Regions from separate parts of the Paenibacillus sp. SAFN-054 genome, predicted to be linked through region 1. Evidence: a T-box and tRNA genes for the amino acid it is inferred to sense, from the RefSeq annotation. Region 1 holds a T-box; the other holds one or more tRNA genes.
The links. The T-box of region 1 lies ahead of leuS (leucine--tRNA ligase). A T-box ahead of a tRNA ligase gene usually reads a tRNA of that ligase, here a tRNA-Leu.

Region 1 (7,777 bases):
GAACACTCCTCCTGGTTCAATGAAGTTTGGACAGACAAAAGTTATTCTGGTTTTTGCAGGACGAAATTATGCATTTGGTAGGGTTATTTTGCGCTTTTTTACACCGGTGTGTATTCTATCCGGAAGCATAATTGACATACCGGGATATTCTTGAAATCAGGTTAAACGGTATAAGAATGCGGATATTACAGTGGAATCGGCACTCATATTTAACATATCAAAAATAACATATTTACGTTATGGGTTCGTGTCCATAGACTTTTTGTAAACGCTATCATTTAACCCAGGTCCCAGCGGAGCAACCCGGGCTTTCCACAACAGAGCTCCTGCGGATGGCGTTGAATTGATTTCAAAGGGAGGGAAGCTACATCCAGGCTCACGCCGGCTCACAATGATAAAAAGGAGGAATCATCTAATGACAAAATTGTTAAAACCATGGGCCATGGTCCTCTGCCTGTCCGTGTTCGCCTCTCTCTTGGCGGCCTGCGGTTCCAAATCCCAAGAAGCCAGCGAGGGCGGCCAAGCGGCCAAATCGGCGGAAAGCGTCCGTAAAGAAGGCTTTCCGATCGTTGACAAGCCGATAACGCTGTCCGTGTTTGCGCCAGATGTAGGCAGCGCGAAATGGGATACGATGCAGGTATTCAAAGATATGGAGACGCTGTCCAACATCAAGCTGACCTTCCAGACGGTACCCGTGGACAGTTTCGATACGAAGAAGAACCTGATCTTTGCGAGCGGCGATCTGCCGGATATCTTCTATGCAGCGAGCTTGACCCCAGCCGAGCAGGTTACCTACGGCAGCCAGGGGACGCTCGTTCCGCTTGAGAAGCTGATCGATGAGTATGCGCCTAACATTAAAAAACTGCTGGATGAGAATCCGGAGGTCAGAAAGTCCATCACGACTCCGGACGGACATATTTATGCCCTGCCTTATGTTGATAAAGGGGCAGTTTGGTATAAAAGCCCTTTGTATTACAATGGAAGTTTCCTCAATAAGCTGGGAGTAACCAAGCTTCCGGAAACGCCGGATGAGCTGTATGATTACCTGAAACGGGTGAAAAATGAGGATCCGAACGGCAATGGCAAGGCGGATGAAATCCCGCTGACATCGACCAAGCTGAAGGATATTCGCGTTCAGATGCTCGGATTCTGGGGCATTTATGATGAGGTGTATTATGCCGACAAGCAGGGCAAAGTGCATTATACGCCGCAGGAGGACGGCTACAAAGAGTATCTTACTTTCCTGAACCGGCTATGGACGGATCAACTGCTCGATCATGAAACCTTCTCCCAAACCGATGAACAGAAAAAGGCCAAGGGGAAAAATAATCAGGTAGCCCTGTTTAATGATTGGCTTCCGTATTTTATGCTGGGCGGGGAACCGAATGCCGATAACCCTGTCATGGCGCCGCTGAAAACGGGCTTCCCGGATTCCCCGGTTGCAGCAAAGTCTTCAGGCATTTCGAAGAATGGCACCTTTGCCATCTCCGGCACGAATCCGGCTCCGGAAGCCACGATGCGCTGGGTCGATTATCAATATGATTACGAAGGATCCACGTTGTTCAACCAAGGGCCGGAGAATCTGCTGTGGAAGTATAAGGACAAAGAAAATCATGTGAAGGAATGGCTGCCAGTTCCCGGTGGAGGCGACCGTGAGAACTATCGCGGAAAAATAACGCCGAACTATGGAATCACGACGCCTGGCGTCAGCCTGCCGGAAGTGTCGAAGGGTCTGAGAAGCGATATTGACGAATGGGTCGACAAGGAAAACAAGGAAAAAATCATCCCTTATGCCAAAGTGCCGTATCCGAACGTATTCCTGACAGAAGCGGAACAGACCGAGGTGACGTCGCTTCTATCCGATCTGAACAATTATGTTGAACAGATGGAAGCAAAATTCGTTACGGGCCAGGAGCCGCTGTCAGGTTGGGACAAATACAAGGCTCAAGTAAAGAAGATGGGCAGCGACCGCATCGTGGAAATCTACCAGGCTGCGTATGATCGCTGGGATCAACAAGGGAACAATTAATTAAGTCTCCCTTGACATTGGGGGCATGCCTGAAGGAAGCGGATCAAGAAAGGGAGAAAAGTGTGATTCGCCAAAGAATGCCATGGTGGAGGCGGCACCTATGCAAGAAGCAAATTACGTTGACTAAGGGCCAAATTTTATATATAATATGGTTCAATGTTTCATCTGTATAAAATGAACTAAAGGTTAACGTTCAATTTATCTAACTCAATTGCAAATGAAAGCGATGATGAGGGGTATTAGTTTCAGGGATGTCATTCAGAGAGCCGGCGGTGGGTGCAAGCCGGTTGACGATTTGAGATGAACTCGCCTCGGAGTAATGATGTGAAGCGCGGAGACTTTCGTGCGAAGGATCATCGGCTCACCCGCGTTATAGGGTGCAAAGTGAGCGGGAATAAAGCATACTTTCCGCTAACTAGGGTGGTACCACGGGAATTAGACCTCTCGTCCCTAGCGATGATACGCTATGGATGAAGAGGTTTTTTTGTTTGGAAAAAGATTGCTAAAGCAGGGTCGCTCGGATATGAAAGGGCGGCATTGGACTGCACAGGAGGCTGGTAGAGCATGAGTGAAAATCAACATCAGGTTCAGGGGCAGGGGTATCATCCCCAGTCCATCGAGCCAAAGTGGCAAAAGTATTGGGATGAGCATCACACTTTCAAAACCGGAGAAGAGGCGGGCAAGCCGAAATTTTATGCGCTTGACATGTTCCCGTATCCATCCGGAGCAGGCCTGCATGTAGGGCATCCGGAAGGCTATACGGCTACCGATATCGTGTCCCGTTACAAAAGAATGCAAGGCTACAATGTGCTCCATCCGATGGGGTGGGATGCGTTCGGTCTGCCTGCAGAGCAGCATGCCATGGATAAGGGCGAGCACCCGCGTGAAATTACGCTCAAGAACATCAACACGTTCCGGCGTCAGATCAAATCCCTCGGTTTCTCGTACGACTGGGAACGGGAGATCAGCACGACCGATCCGGAGTACTATAAATGGACGCAGTGGATTTTCATCCAACTGTACAAACGCGGTCTTGCATATGTAGCCGAAGTGCCGGTGAACTGGTGTGAGGCACTGGGTACTGTACTTGCCAATGAAGAAGTTATCGACGGCAAGAGCGAGCGCGGCGGACACCCGGTTGTCCGCAAGCCGATGCGTCAATGGATCCTAAAAATTACGGAATACGCGGACCGGCTGCTCGAGGATCTGGATGATCTGGACTGGAGCGAGAGCCTGAAGGACATGCAGCGCAACTGGATCGGCAAATCCAAAGGAGCTGAAGTCAACTTTGACATCGTGGGTCACGAAGGTCAATTGACCGTGTTCACGACCCGGCCTGACACTTTGTTCGGCGCCAGCTACTGCGTACTTGCTCCTGAGCACGATCTGGTAGAATCGATTACGGCTCCGGAACAAAAAGAAGCAGTCAAAGCTTACCAGGATCAAGCGGCTCGCAAGAGCGACCTGGAGCGTACCGATCTGGCCAAGGACAAAACGGGCGTATTTACAGGTGCGTATGCCGTGAACCCCGTTAATGGCGCAAAGCTGCCGATCTGGATTGCGGATTACGTGCTTGCCGGATATGGAACCAGTGCGATCATGGCGGTACCAGGCCATGACACGCGTGACTGGGAGTTCGCGAAGCAGTTCGGTCTGGAAATCATTGAAGTCGTTAAAGGCGGAAATGTTCAGGAAGAAGCGTACAGCGGAGAAGGCGAACATGTTAATTCAGGCTTCCTGGACGGCATGGGCACCGAAGAAGCGATCGCCAAAATGATCACATGGCTCGAAGAAAGCGGCAAGGGACAAGGCAAAACAACCTACCGCCTTCGCGACTGGCTGTTCAGCCGCCAGCGCTATTGGGGCGAGCCGATTCCGATTCTGCATCTGGAAGACGGCACGATGAAGACCGTGCCGGAAGATCAGCTTCCGCTGCTGCTGCCGGATGTGGATCAAATCAAGCCGTCAGGAACCGGAGAATCGCCGCTTGCGAACGTCACTGACTGGGTAGAAACGGTCGATCCCGAGACGGGCATGAAGGCTCGCCGCGAAACCAATACAATGCCTCAATGGGCGGGCAGCTGCTGGTACTACCTGCGATACATCGATCCGCATAATACCGATGAGCTGTGCTCCAAAGAGAAGCAGGAGGCATGGCTGCCTGTAGACTTGTATATTGGCGGGGCTGAGCACGCGGTGCTTCACCTGCTGTATGCACGGTTCTGGCATAAATTCCTCTACGACCTGGGTGTTGTTACCACCAAGGAGCCGTTCCAGAAGCTGATTAACCAAGGGATGATTCTCGGCACGAACAACGAGAAGATGAGTAAATCCCGCGGCAACGTCATCAATCCGGACGAAATCGTCGAGAACTATGGTGCGGATACACTCCGCATTTATGAAATGTTCATGGGTCCGCTGGAAGCGACGAAGCCATGGAACGAGAACGGCGTGGAAGGCGCGCATCGCTTCCTTTCCCGCGTATGGCGCCTTGTGGTGAACGAGGACGGCAGCCTGAATCCGAAAATTACGGATAACGAAGGCAGCGACGAGTTCAAACGCGTATGGCATAAAACGATCAAGAAAGTCACGGAAGACATGGACCATCTGCGCTTCAATACGGCGATCAGCCAGCTGATGATCTTCATCAACGATGCCTATAAGGCCGATTCGATTCCTCGCAAAGCGATCGAAGACTTTACGCAGCTGCTGTCTCCGTTTGCACCGCATATCGCCGAAGAACTGTGGGAGCGTCTCGGCCATCAGGAAAGCATCACGTATGCTTCCTGGCCTGCTTTTGATGAAGCTTGGACCGTAGATTCCGAAGTTGAAATCGTAATTCAGGTGAACGGTAAAATCGTACAGCGCGCGAAAATTGCCAAGGACATGAGCCAGCAAGCCATGCAGGATTACAGCATGTCCCAGGAAGGCGTCCAACAGGCGATTGCCGGCAAAACCGTACGTAAAGTCATTGCGGTTCCGGGCAAGCTGGTGAATATTGTAGCCAACTAAATCATGTTTAGGATCGAAAAGCATTCAATCCCCGTACAATTCATTTTGTACGGGGATTTTTGTTGGAATCCGGGCGATGCAGCAGCTAGGCGTCAGAATCCTCGAAAGCCTCGTCGCATTTGCTCAAATCCTCTTCATATTTGGCATGCGTGGTAGAGATCAGCTGCTCGAACACACCGCCCAGACTTTGCTTCAAAAGGGCGAGCGCTTCAGCGGTAATACCGCCGGGTACCGCAACCCTTTCCTGCAGCTCATGCGGTTTAAACCCGCCTTCGGTAAGCAGTCTTCCGGTTCCAAGGAGCATCTCGCCTGCCAGCTCTGTCAGCTCGTCACGGCGAATCCCTGTCATATCCACGGCTGCTTCGATCCACTGATCGAGGAAAAAGCTGATAAACGCCGGACCGCAGCTGGAAAAATCAGAGGTAATCCGCACATGGGATTCGCTGATTTCTAGCGGCCGGCTGATGTTGGCAAGAAGATTTTCCACAAGCAGCCTGTCTTTCTCGGTGATGCGGCTGCCATACATGCACAAGGAAGCCCCGCTCCAGGTCAAATGCGTGATGCTGGGAATAATCTTGGCGATTTTGCTGGGCAAGCAGCTCTCGAGATGACGGATTTGAACCGGACTGGTAATGGATATAACAATTTGTTCGGTTCGCAAATCACTTCCGATTTCGTGGATCAACGCTTTATACTGAAGCGGTTTTACGCATAGAAATAGAACATCGCTATTTTTCACGGTTTCCGTGTTGCTGCTGCATACGTTCAGCCCGGGATGACGCTGAGCCAACAAATGCACCTTTGCCGGCGTACGGCTGCTGGCGAAGACTTGCTCGGGCATGAGCGCACCGGAAGCGATGAAGGCATCAAGCAACATGCTTCCCATACTGCCGGTTCCGATGAATCCTACCTTCATATAGATTTCCTCCTTTCATGCTTTGCGGTAACGGCGCAATCCTTCTCCTAAATGTATGCACATGAGCCTGCATCTCATGACGGTTTTTCGGGGGAAGTGTCATCGCCGGGTGAATTAATTTTCTGTAGAATGCTTTTTTTCTGAAGCGGAATCAGGTCATAAAGTCGTGCTGGAAACGCTGTGACCCAATAGTCATAGAGCCTGGAATAGGCGTGAAAATGGTAGGTCAACTCAAAGAAAATGAGGTGCATGATATGAAACGATGGACGGCCGGCATTAGCGTATGCTGCGCTCTATTAGGAACTGCTGCGATTTTATTGTCAGGTATGAAGCCAAACGGCGGGATTGAGGCATGGCAGCCGCTGAATGCCCGTATTGCGAGTACCCTGGATGCGGGACAACAGCCTGTGAAGGCCCAAAAAGCGTCCGACCAGACTGCTGTAAAGGAAAAATCAGAAAAATCGGATCATGCTCAAGCGGAGACGGGAAAGCCTGAATCCTCTATTTCCAAAGCCCCTGCGGCGGCAGAGGAAACGGCAACGTTGCCTGCCAAGCCGCAGCCGACGGCTGCCGGCCATGTGCAGCCCGATGCGGCAGCTGGGAACACGGCAGACGCTCCTTCTGCCGGAACATCCGCCGGCAAAATCAATGTCAACTCGGCATCGGCTTCCGAACTCACCAACATCCCCGGGATCGGCGCCAAAAAAGCGCAAGCGATCATCGATTACAGGAACCAGCACGGCCCTTTTCAGAAGGTGGCGGATTTGGACAAGGTAAAAGGAATCGGTGCCAAAATGCTGGAGAAAATGAAGCCCTACGTAGAGCTTTAGCCCGGAGATGTGCTACAATATCTACAATGATTCTATGAAAATCGGGTGATAAACGTGAACGATGCAACAAGGAAAGATTGGGATACGTACTTTATGGATATTGCTTACATGGTTTCGACGCGTTCCCGCTGCCCCCGCAGACATGTGGGAGCGGTGCTGGTTCAAGGCAAAAAGCTGCTCGGGACCGCCTACAACGGCGCGCCGATGGGTTTGCCTGACTGCTCCGAAGCCGGATGCATGATTGCGGAAGAGATTGAAATGGTGGAACATGACGGCAAGCAGGAGATGGTCAAGAAACAGCGCTGCGTGCGGACGATTCACGCCGAACAAAATTTGCTGCTCTTCACCGACCGCATTGACCGTGAAGGCAGCTCGGTATATGTTACGGACGAGCCCTGCTGGACTTGTGCCAACATGCTGGCCAACAGCGGGGTTACGGAAATTGTATTTCACCGCCCCTATCCGAAGGATACGGATAAGGTGACGGAAATGATGAAGCAAAAGGGTATCGTCTTCCGCGGACTGTCATCATATGAGCCTCCGCGCGAGACGATGATGACCGTTTCCAATTAACGCCGAATCAGAATTTCGACCGGGGAAGGACCTCTGGCATAGCAGCCATGAAGCTGCAGCCGGGGGTCTTTTTGCGTATGCGGTCTATTATTGCAAGGTGAGTTAACGTCATATTATCGGGAGGGAAATCATGGGGGCAAGGCCTTTAATCATTTGGACCATCGGCTGGATGGCTGGGAGCAGTATTGCTTATGTTTGCTCGGGCGGGCGGTTATTATGGGTCTGGTGCGGGGTGATCCTGCTGATGGCGGCGGCTGCAGCGATGCGTGGAAGTTTGCTCCGGAGTCTGGTGATCGCTTGGGCTGCCATGATGCTGTCAGGGATATACTGGGAATGGAACGATGCACGGAACGTTACGGAGCTGCCGCAGGCTTTTGCTATGGAGGCCACGGACTTGAACGGTTTGCCGGTGCAGGC
Region 2 (7,777 bases), on a different contig from region 1:
TAGAGCACTCGACTGTTAATCGAGTTGTCACAGGTTCGAGTCCTGTTCGGGGAGCCATTATGGAGAGGTGTCCGAGTTGGCCGAAGGAGCACGATTGGAAATCGTGTAGGCGCCAAAAGCGTCTCGAGGGTTCGAATCCCTCTCTCTCCGCCATTATAGTTTGGCCCGTTGGTCAAGGGGTTAAGACACCTCCCTTTCACGGAGGTAACAGGGGTTCGAATCCCCTACGGGTCACCATTTATATTAAAGATCTTTTCGGAGGCTTAGCTCAGCTGGGAGAGCATCTGCCTTACAAGCAGAGGGTCGGGGGTTCGATCCCCTCAGCCTCCACCACTATACCCCAAAAAGTGAAGTTAAAGCTTTGCAGCTTATTCCGAATACTTTAGGGGCCCAAGAACTAAATACATTATTACTGACGCGGGGTGGAGCAGCCCGGTAGCTCGTCGGGCTCATAACCCGAAGGTCGCAGGTTCAAATCCTGCCCCCGCAATTAATCTCCAAAAAGTGAAGAAATGCTTCATAGCATATTCCGAATACTTTCCGGGGATGTCATAAGGCCGTGGAACCGTGGTGTAGAGGCCTAACATGCCTGCCTGTCACGCAGGAGATCGCGGGTTCGAATCCCGTCGGTTCCGCCATTCATAACAAAGCTCCAGGGATGAGAATCCGAATATCGGGTTCGTCGGAGCATCAGCTTCGTTAGCGCTGCTTCGCAGTCTCGAACGAAGAGAGAGTATCCCGTCGGTTCCGCCATTCATAACAAAGCTCCAGGGATGAGAATCCCGTTCATAATTATTACACTGTGCCGGTGTAGCTCAATTGGTAGAGCAACTGACTTGTAATCAGTAGGTTGGGGGTTCAAGTCCTCTCGCCGGCACCATTATGGAGGCTTAGTGAAGTGGCTAAACACGGCAGACTGTAAATCTGCTCTCTACGAGTTCGGTGGTTCGAATCCATCAGCCTCCACCAGTATTTAGGGGCATAGTTTAAAGGTAGAACAGCGGTCTCCAAAACCGTTAGTGTGGGTTCAATTCCTGCTGCCCCTGCCACATTGTTTTTAGTGAAGTATATAGGTTTGATATGGCGGTCGTGGCGAAGGGGTTAACGCACCGGATTGTGGCTCCGGCATTCGGGGGTTCAAGTCCCCTCGATCGCCCCATTTATTTTCAAATCAACTGTTGGGGATTAGCCAAGCGGTAAGGCAACGGACTTTGACTCCGTCATGCATAGGTTCGAATCCTATATCCCCAGCCAGTTATGCGGACGTGGCTCAGCGGTAGAGCATCGCCTTGCCAAGGCGAGGGTCGCGGGTTCGATTCCCGTCGTCCGCTCCAATTATTATATGGCGCCATAGCCAAGTGGTAAGGCACAGCTCTGCAAAAGCTTTATCCCCAGTTCGAATCTGGGTGGCGCCTCCATTACAACTTCACATGCGCCCTTAGCTCAGCTGGATAGAGCGTTTGACTACGAATCAAAAGGTCAGGAGTTCGAATCTCTTAGGGCGCGTATTATCTTCACTTGCTGGTGTGGCGGAATGGCAGACGCGGCGGACTCAAAATCCGCTTCCGGCGACGGAGTGGGGGTTCAAGTCCCTTCACCAGCATTGATGAATCGAAAAACCTTCATCTGAATAATCAGATGAAGGTTTTTTTGTGCAAGAATTGGGTAGTAAAGGATGTCCACAATTTTTGCACAAGCTGTTATGAATATTTTATTTTTTTCCAAGCCTGCTCCTATAAAATTTATGAACAATCAGTAAGTAAACTTATTGTATAATATAGAAAACCAAAATGCCGAATGGGGGACAGCCGATTGAACGTTCATTACGCAGCAGCCTGCAGCTGGAGTGTGGGTCGATTTTCAGGGCAATACAATATGGAAGCGCTTCAAATGCAACTAACAATGAGTATACATGATGTGACAATGGATGCACCACATGTAATGATGAATTGTCCCGGAGTGGAGGGTGATTCTGCATGAAAAGGACGTGGCTGCTGGGATTCGGATTTTTTAGCATCAGCATCACCTGGGCATTGTACAATGCCTTTGTTCCTTTCTTTCTCGATCCTTATCTGAAGAGTGCAGCATTGATTGGTTTTATGATGACGATCGACAATTATTTCGCCCTGTTCCTGCAGCCCTGGATTGGTAACCTTAGCGATAAGACGAATACCCGCTTCGGCAAGCGCATGCCGTTTATGATGATCGGAATGCCGCTCGCAGCGGTGTTTGTAATACTCATTCCCTTACATACGAGCTTGATTACACTTGTTCTATTCATGATGCTGATGAACCTCTCCATGAGTGTGTACCGATCGCCTACGGTCGCCTTAATGCCGGATATCACGCCGGATCATCAGCGCACGAAAGCAAACGGGATCATTAACTTCATGGGTGGCTTTGGCGGCATTTTGGCTTTCGGTGCCGGATCGATATTGTATGGAGCGAATCCTGCTTTCCCATTTGTGGCGGCAGCGATCATTACCTTAATCTGTTTATTCATATTGGTTCGTTTCATTAAAGAGAAGAGGGACGTCATCGTATCGCTGCCTGTGGAGAAGCAGCCTAGAATTAAACTGAAGGGCGAACTGGACCGCACGACCGTGCTGCTGCTTATTGCGATCTTTTTCTGGTTCGTGTCTTATCAGGGGGTCGAGGCGATGTTTACCCTATATGGTAAGCATCATATGGGATTATCCGAAAAAGCGGCGGGATTCTCGCTCACGTTCTTTTCCTTGTTCTTCGTATTGTTCGCGATTCCAAGCGGATGGCTCGGAAACCGGTATGGCAAAAGGAAAATCATTATCTCAGGCGTCATCGGCTTGTTCCTCGTGTTTGCCGCCATTCCGCTGGCGAAGACGCTCCTTCTGCTCAGGCTCCTTCTTGCCTTGGGCGGCATGTGCTGGGCCTTGATCAACATCAACTCCTATCCATTCGTCGTATCGATCGGGAGCGAAACAAGCATCGGGACGCGGACGGGACTGTACTATCTGGTATCTTCGCTCGCGGCCATTGCTTCGCCACCGCTACTGGGCTGGTTCATCGATCAGTTCGGCTATGGCTCCTTATTCATCTATGCTTCCTGTGGCATGCTGGTCGCGCTTTTGTTCATTACGCTCGTAAAGCATCACGGGAAAAGCGCAGAGGTACCGAAGGAAGCGGTGCAGGCGAATATCTAAACGCTGGTGTTAGAGCAAACATACCTAACTTCGTCGCCTAAGGGGCGTTGGATCCAATCCAGCGCTCCTTTTGCGTTTGAGGGCATTTTGCCGGGGAGAGGTTCATTGAGATGCGATACCGGATAGCCTTAGGTCTGAAACGTTCCCCGTCTAAGGTCCAGTACGAAAAACCGTCTGCAGTCTGTTTTGGAAAACGGCCGAACCACCTAAAATAAAGACATAAGGTTGATGCAATGAAAGGAAGTGAGAAATGCATGAAAAACCGCAACAACGGAACAGCAATCGTATTAATCGTCATCGGGGCCCTGATGCTCCTCGGATTGTTCGCACCTCTGTTTGGTAAACTGATTGGCCTGCTCTTCCCGATCCTGATGATCGTGCTTGGTTATTACGGTATCCGCAGAGGCAGAGTGGTGATCGGTACCATCATCCTCGGGTTCGGTATCCTGTCCCTGCTGGCGAAACTGTCCTGGTTCATCGGACCGCTGCTCGGCATCGCGCTGGTGATCTTCGGAATCTCCCTTCTGAAGGGAAAAAGAAATTCCTACTAACATAAATAAACTTCGACGAGGAAAAAAACGAATAAGGAGGGGCTACACAAGATGAGTGTTTTTCGCCGGGTGCGGGATATCACCGCAGCTAATTTAAATGAACGTTTGGAACAAAGTCAGGATCCGGTTCGGCTGATCGATCAGTTTCTGGCAACTACGCGGGAAGACATTGTCGAAGCAGAGAAGCTGGTACAGCAGTCTACGGCACATATGAGACAACTGAAGCAGCAGGTGGACCAAGCGGAGTCGATGAAGAACAAGCGTGAAGAGCAGGCGCTACTGGCCTTGAAGGCCGGGGAGGATCATCTCGCCAAGCTGGCTCTGCAGGAAAAGATCATTTACGAAGAAAAGCTGGAGCAATACAGCGAACTGCTGGATACCACGAAACGGTCTCTGATCGATCTGGAAAGCCAGCTGAACGACCTCAAAATGGAGTATCAAACTGTATACAACAAACGCCAATATTATGCAGCCCGCATGGAGACGTTACGGCTCCAGCAGCGCATGAACCAGCGGATGGACGGCTACGGCGGCGGGCAGGACGTTCCAAAGATGTTCAACCGCCTCGAAGACCGGATCTCCGATTGGGAGCTTGAAGCACAAAGCCTTCGCGATCTGCGCCGTATGGGTCAACAGTACTTAGATCAGGCCAGCGAAACAGTATCCGGCATTTTGGAAAAGGAACTGGCCCGGTTGAAACAAAAGCTGAACAACAGCGGAAAGGAGTAACATCATGAGCAAACTCTACCGTTCGACGCGGGATAAGATGGTCACGGGACTTTGCGGCGGACTGTCGGAGACGATCGGCATCGATTCCACGCTGCTGCGGATTCTGTTCATCATCTCGATTTTCTTCACGGGTGGAACTACGCTGTTCATTTATTTCATCGCTTCCTTGGTTGTGCCGAAAGAGCCGGTGCCTCCATACAATCCGTATGGACCAGGCCCGGGTCCCGGAGCAGGCGGCTATTATGGCGGCCAGCCCGGAAATAACGGTTACTTCGGAGGAAATGGCGGTTACGGAGGTAACGGTGGCTACGGCGGCCCATCCTTCGACCCAAGAAGCAAATATAATGATCCGTCTTTTGGCAGCAGACCTGCCGGAAGCTTCTCTTCCCAAGCATCCAATCTGGATGCCATGATGGAAGACATTGAGAAAAAGGCTATGAAGAAAGAGCTGGAAGAACTGAAGAAAAAATTGTCCAAATACGAGAAGGGAGAAGTGTAAAACATGGGAGTATTTAAAAGATTGAAAGATATGACAAAGGCGTCGGTCAATGAATTGCTGGATAAAGTAGAGGATCCAATCGTTATGCTGAACCAATATCTCCGCGATATGGAGGCTGAAATTCACGAGGCTGAGGTGACGGTTGCGAAGCAAATGGCTAACGAACGCCGCATGAAGCAGCGCGTGGAGGAAGCCGAGAAAATGTCCGTGCAGCGTGAGTCGCAAGCCGAGCTTGCCCTCAAGAATGGTCAGGAGGAAGTTGCACGCAAGCTTTTGGAAGAAAAAATCTACTTCGATCAAAAGATCGGCGAATACCGCGATCTGCATGCGCAGTCCGAAACTCAAGCCAAAGAGCTGGTACAGCAGCTGCATGACATGAAAGACGAATTCTACAAAATGCGCAACAAACGCAACGAATTGGTGACACGTGCACAAATGGCGAAGGCCAAAAAGCAAATGTCCCAAATCAACAGCCTGCATACGATCGAAAGCGGCAGTGCATCCCTTGGATTCCACCGCATGGAAGAAAAAATCATGCAGCTGGAAGCGGAAGCCGATGTCATGCGTGCCCCTTACCGTCCGGCAGCAAGCACATTCACGAGTCCTGAGGATGCCGAAAAGCAGTTGAAGGTGGAAGAGCAGCTGAACGCGTTGAAGAGCAAGATGAACCCTTCAAGCAGCACATCCAAAACAACGAAAGAATAAGTATTCACAATATAGGGCAGTATGATATGCTATGAAAAGTGAATAATGAGCAAATTCTTTTGTTCGATTCAAAAGAGGAGAGCCATATTGGTGTGATAGCCTGCACCATATGGCTTTTCAAACTTTACTATAGCTATAAGCAGACATCACAAGGAGGTGCGGCATGGACAATAGAAATCGCGTGATTGCGGTTATACTCATCGGCGTTGGCCTTCTCATGCTGGTCGGCAAGTGGGTCGGGTTCTTTACCATCGTCGCACTCCTGTTCTTGCTCATGGGAATCTATACGATTCGCGGCGGTAAGGTGAAAAGAGGCTATCGCTTGCTGGCGGTCGGCGCTATTTTGCTGCTGCTGGATCATTTAATGATGGTGCTTGGCATCGCGCTCTTATCCTTGGGATTCTTTTTTGTCAAAGCGAAGAAGGTGCAGCCGAAGGAAGGTTTCGTTCAAAAACAGAATTTTTCGTCGCATTTCGACTGGGACCAGCAGCCTTGGGTCATGCGCAGCATGAGCGTTTGGCATGTGCTTGGAGAGGCGGATCTCGACCTGTCGCTGGCCATGCCGGAAGACAAGGAAACCGTGATGATGTTTCAGGGCATTATGGGCGACATGGATCTTCATGTTCCCGAGTATTATGGCGTAGAGATCGAGGCGTTCGTGCTGTTTGGTTCCATCGATTTCCGCGGACATCGGGATAACGGCATGATGAACCGGCTGAACTGGAAATCGCCTAACTACGATACCAGCGATCAAAAAGTGAAGTTTATCGTTTCATATCTCGTTGGAGATTTGGACATTCACATATCCTAAAAAAGGGGGTACCCCGCATGAAATCAAAGAAGCCGGTCAATATGGTCTCCCGGAGCATGGGCGAGGGGGCCCTTCTTTCTTTTGTACTGCTGCTGATTATTTTGTACGTGATGTATACATACGGTTATTTGGCTCCATTCGATTCTTGGACAAGAGTGGTGCAGGCGGTGACAACGCTGATTCTCGTTCCGATAGGAATCGGGGCGGTATACGGCTTTTACCAAAGCTATCGTACGAAACGAAGATTGGAAATGCTGCGGGATACGCTGCTCTCCTGGGAAAAGGGAAATTTGACCCGGGATGTTCCGGAGCTTGGCTTGGATGAGGTGGGACGTCTTGGGGAGCAGCTTGGACGGATCAGCAAAAAATGGGAGGAGCAGGTCACCTCGCTGCAGCGCCTGTCCACCAATAATGCGCAGCTTGCCGAGCAGGCAAGGGTGTCCGCCATTGTGGAAGAACGCCAGCGCCTTGCGCGCGAGCTGCATGATGCAGTGTCGCAGCAGCTGTTCGCGATTTCGATGACGGCAACGGCGGTGGGGCGGACGCTCGCGAAGGATTTTGACAAAGCGCAGCGCCAGGTAGCTCTGATCGAAGAGATGGCTGCGGTAGCGCAGTCGGAGATGAGGGCGCTTCTGCTTCATCTGCGGCCGGTGTACCTGGAAGGCAAGCCGCTTGAGCAGGGCTTGAAAGAACTCGTGAAAGAGCTTAAGGTTAAGGTACCGATGGATATCGTGTTTGAGATGGATACAGGCATTCATCTGCTGAAAGGGATCGAGAACCATCTGTTCCGGATCATTCAGGAAGCGATGTCCAATACGCTGCGGCATGCCAAGGCGGAAAAAATGGAAATCCGGATTCATCAAAAGCAGGATACCGTCTGGGTGATGCTGCGTGACGATGGCCAGGGTTTCGAGCTGGATGAGAAAAAACAGGCCTCTTATGGCCTTTCCAATATGCAGGAACGAGTGAATGAAATCGGCGGCTCCATTCAATTCATCACCGCTCCCGGCAAAGGAACGCGAATCGAAATTACGATTCCGATCGTAAATGAAGACAAGGGAGGGGATGACGAACATGGAGGAGTTGGAAAAGCCGGAAATTAAGGTGCTGCTCGTGGATGATCACGAGATGGTGCGCATCGGCCTCGCGGCAGTGCTCGGCACGGAAGACGGAATTGAAGTCGTAGGCGAGGCTGGAAGCGGCGAGGAGGGCATCCGCCTGGCGCGCGAATATAAGCCCGATGTGGTCCTCATGGATCTGGTCATGGACGGCATGGACGGCATCGAAGCGACAAGGCAGCTGC

Region 2: it encodes a tRNA-Leu, which carries the amino acid that the T-box ahead of leuS (leucine--tRNA ligase) is inferred to sense. The anticodon was not compared.

Annotation. Positions count from the first base shown of each region.
Region 1 is NZ_JBQCKS010000001.1:2,332,217-2,339,993, reverse strand. It holds gene ACTHPM_RS10660 (extracellular solute-binding protein) at 416-2,029, shown strand; T-box leader at 2,247-2,484, shown strand; gene leuS (leucine--tRNA ligase) at 2,594-5,041, shown strand; gene comER (late competence protein ComER) at 5,127-5,957, opposite strand; gene ACTHPM_RS10645 (ComEA family DNA-binding protein) at 6,212-6,787, shown strand; gene ACTHPM_RS10640 (deoxycytidylate deaminase) at 6,842-7,360, shown strand; gene ACTHPM_RS10635 (ComEC/Rec2 family competence protein) at 7,491-7,777, shown strand, end outside.
Region 2 is NZ_JBQCKS010000002.1:921,696-929,472, reverse strand. It holds tRNA gene ACTHPM_RS15865 (tRNA-Asn) at 1-57, shown strand, start outside; tRNA gene ACTHPM_RS15860 (tRNA-Ser) at 62-153, shown strand; tRNA gene ACTHPM_RS15855 (tRNA-Glu) at 163-237, shown strand; tRNA gene ACTHPM_RS15850 (tRNA-Val) at 258-333, shown strand; tRNA gene ACTHPM_RS15845 (tRNA-Met) at 417-490, shown strand; tRNA gene ACTHPM_RS15840 (tRNA-Asp) at 562-638, shown strand; tRNA gene ACTHPM_RS15835 (tRNA-Thr) at 805-880, shown strand; tRNA gene ACTHPM_RS15830 (tRNA-Tyr) at 885-969, shown strand; tRNA gene ACTHPM_RS15825 (tRNA-Trp) at 976-1,049, shown strand; tRNA gene ACTHPM_RS15820 (tRNA-His) at 1,084-1,159, shown strand; tRNA gene ACTHPM_RS15815 (tRNA-Gln) at 1,180-1,254, shown strand; tRNA gene ACTHPM_RS15810 (tRNA-Gly) at 1,260-1,334, shown strand; tRNA gene ACTHPM_RS15805 (tRNA-Cys) at 1,345-1,418, shown strand; tRNA gene ACTHPM_RS15800 (tRNA-Arg) at 1,433-1,506, shown strand; tRNA gene ACTHPM_RS15795 (tRNA-Leu) at 1,521-1,603, shown strand; gene ACTHPM_RS15790 (SLC45 family MFS transporter) at 1,977-3,179, shown strand; gene ACTHPM_RS15785 (LiaF transmembrane domain-containing protein) at 3,434-3,730, shown strand; gene ACTHPM_RS15780 (PspA/IM30 family protein) at 3,782-4,459, shown strand; gene ACTHPM_RS15775 (PspC domain-containing protein) at 4,464-4,958, shown strand; gene ACTHPM_RS15770 (PspA/IM30 family protein) at 4,962-5,663, shown strand; gene liaF (cell wall-active antibiotics response protein LiaF) at 5,827-6,474, shown strand; gene ACTHPM_RS15760 (histidine kinase) at 6,492-7,577, shown strand; gene ACTHPM_RS15755 (response regulator transcription factor) at 7,549-7,777, shown strand, end outside.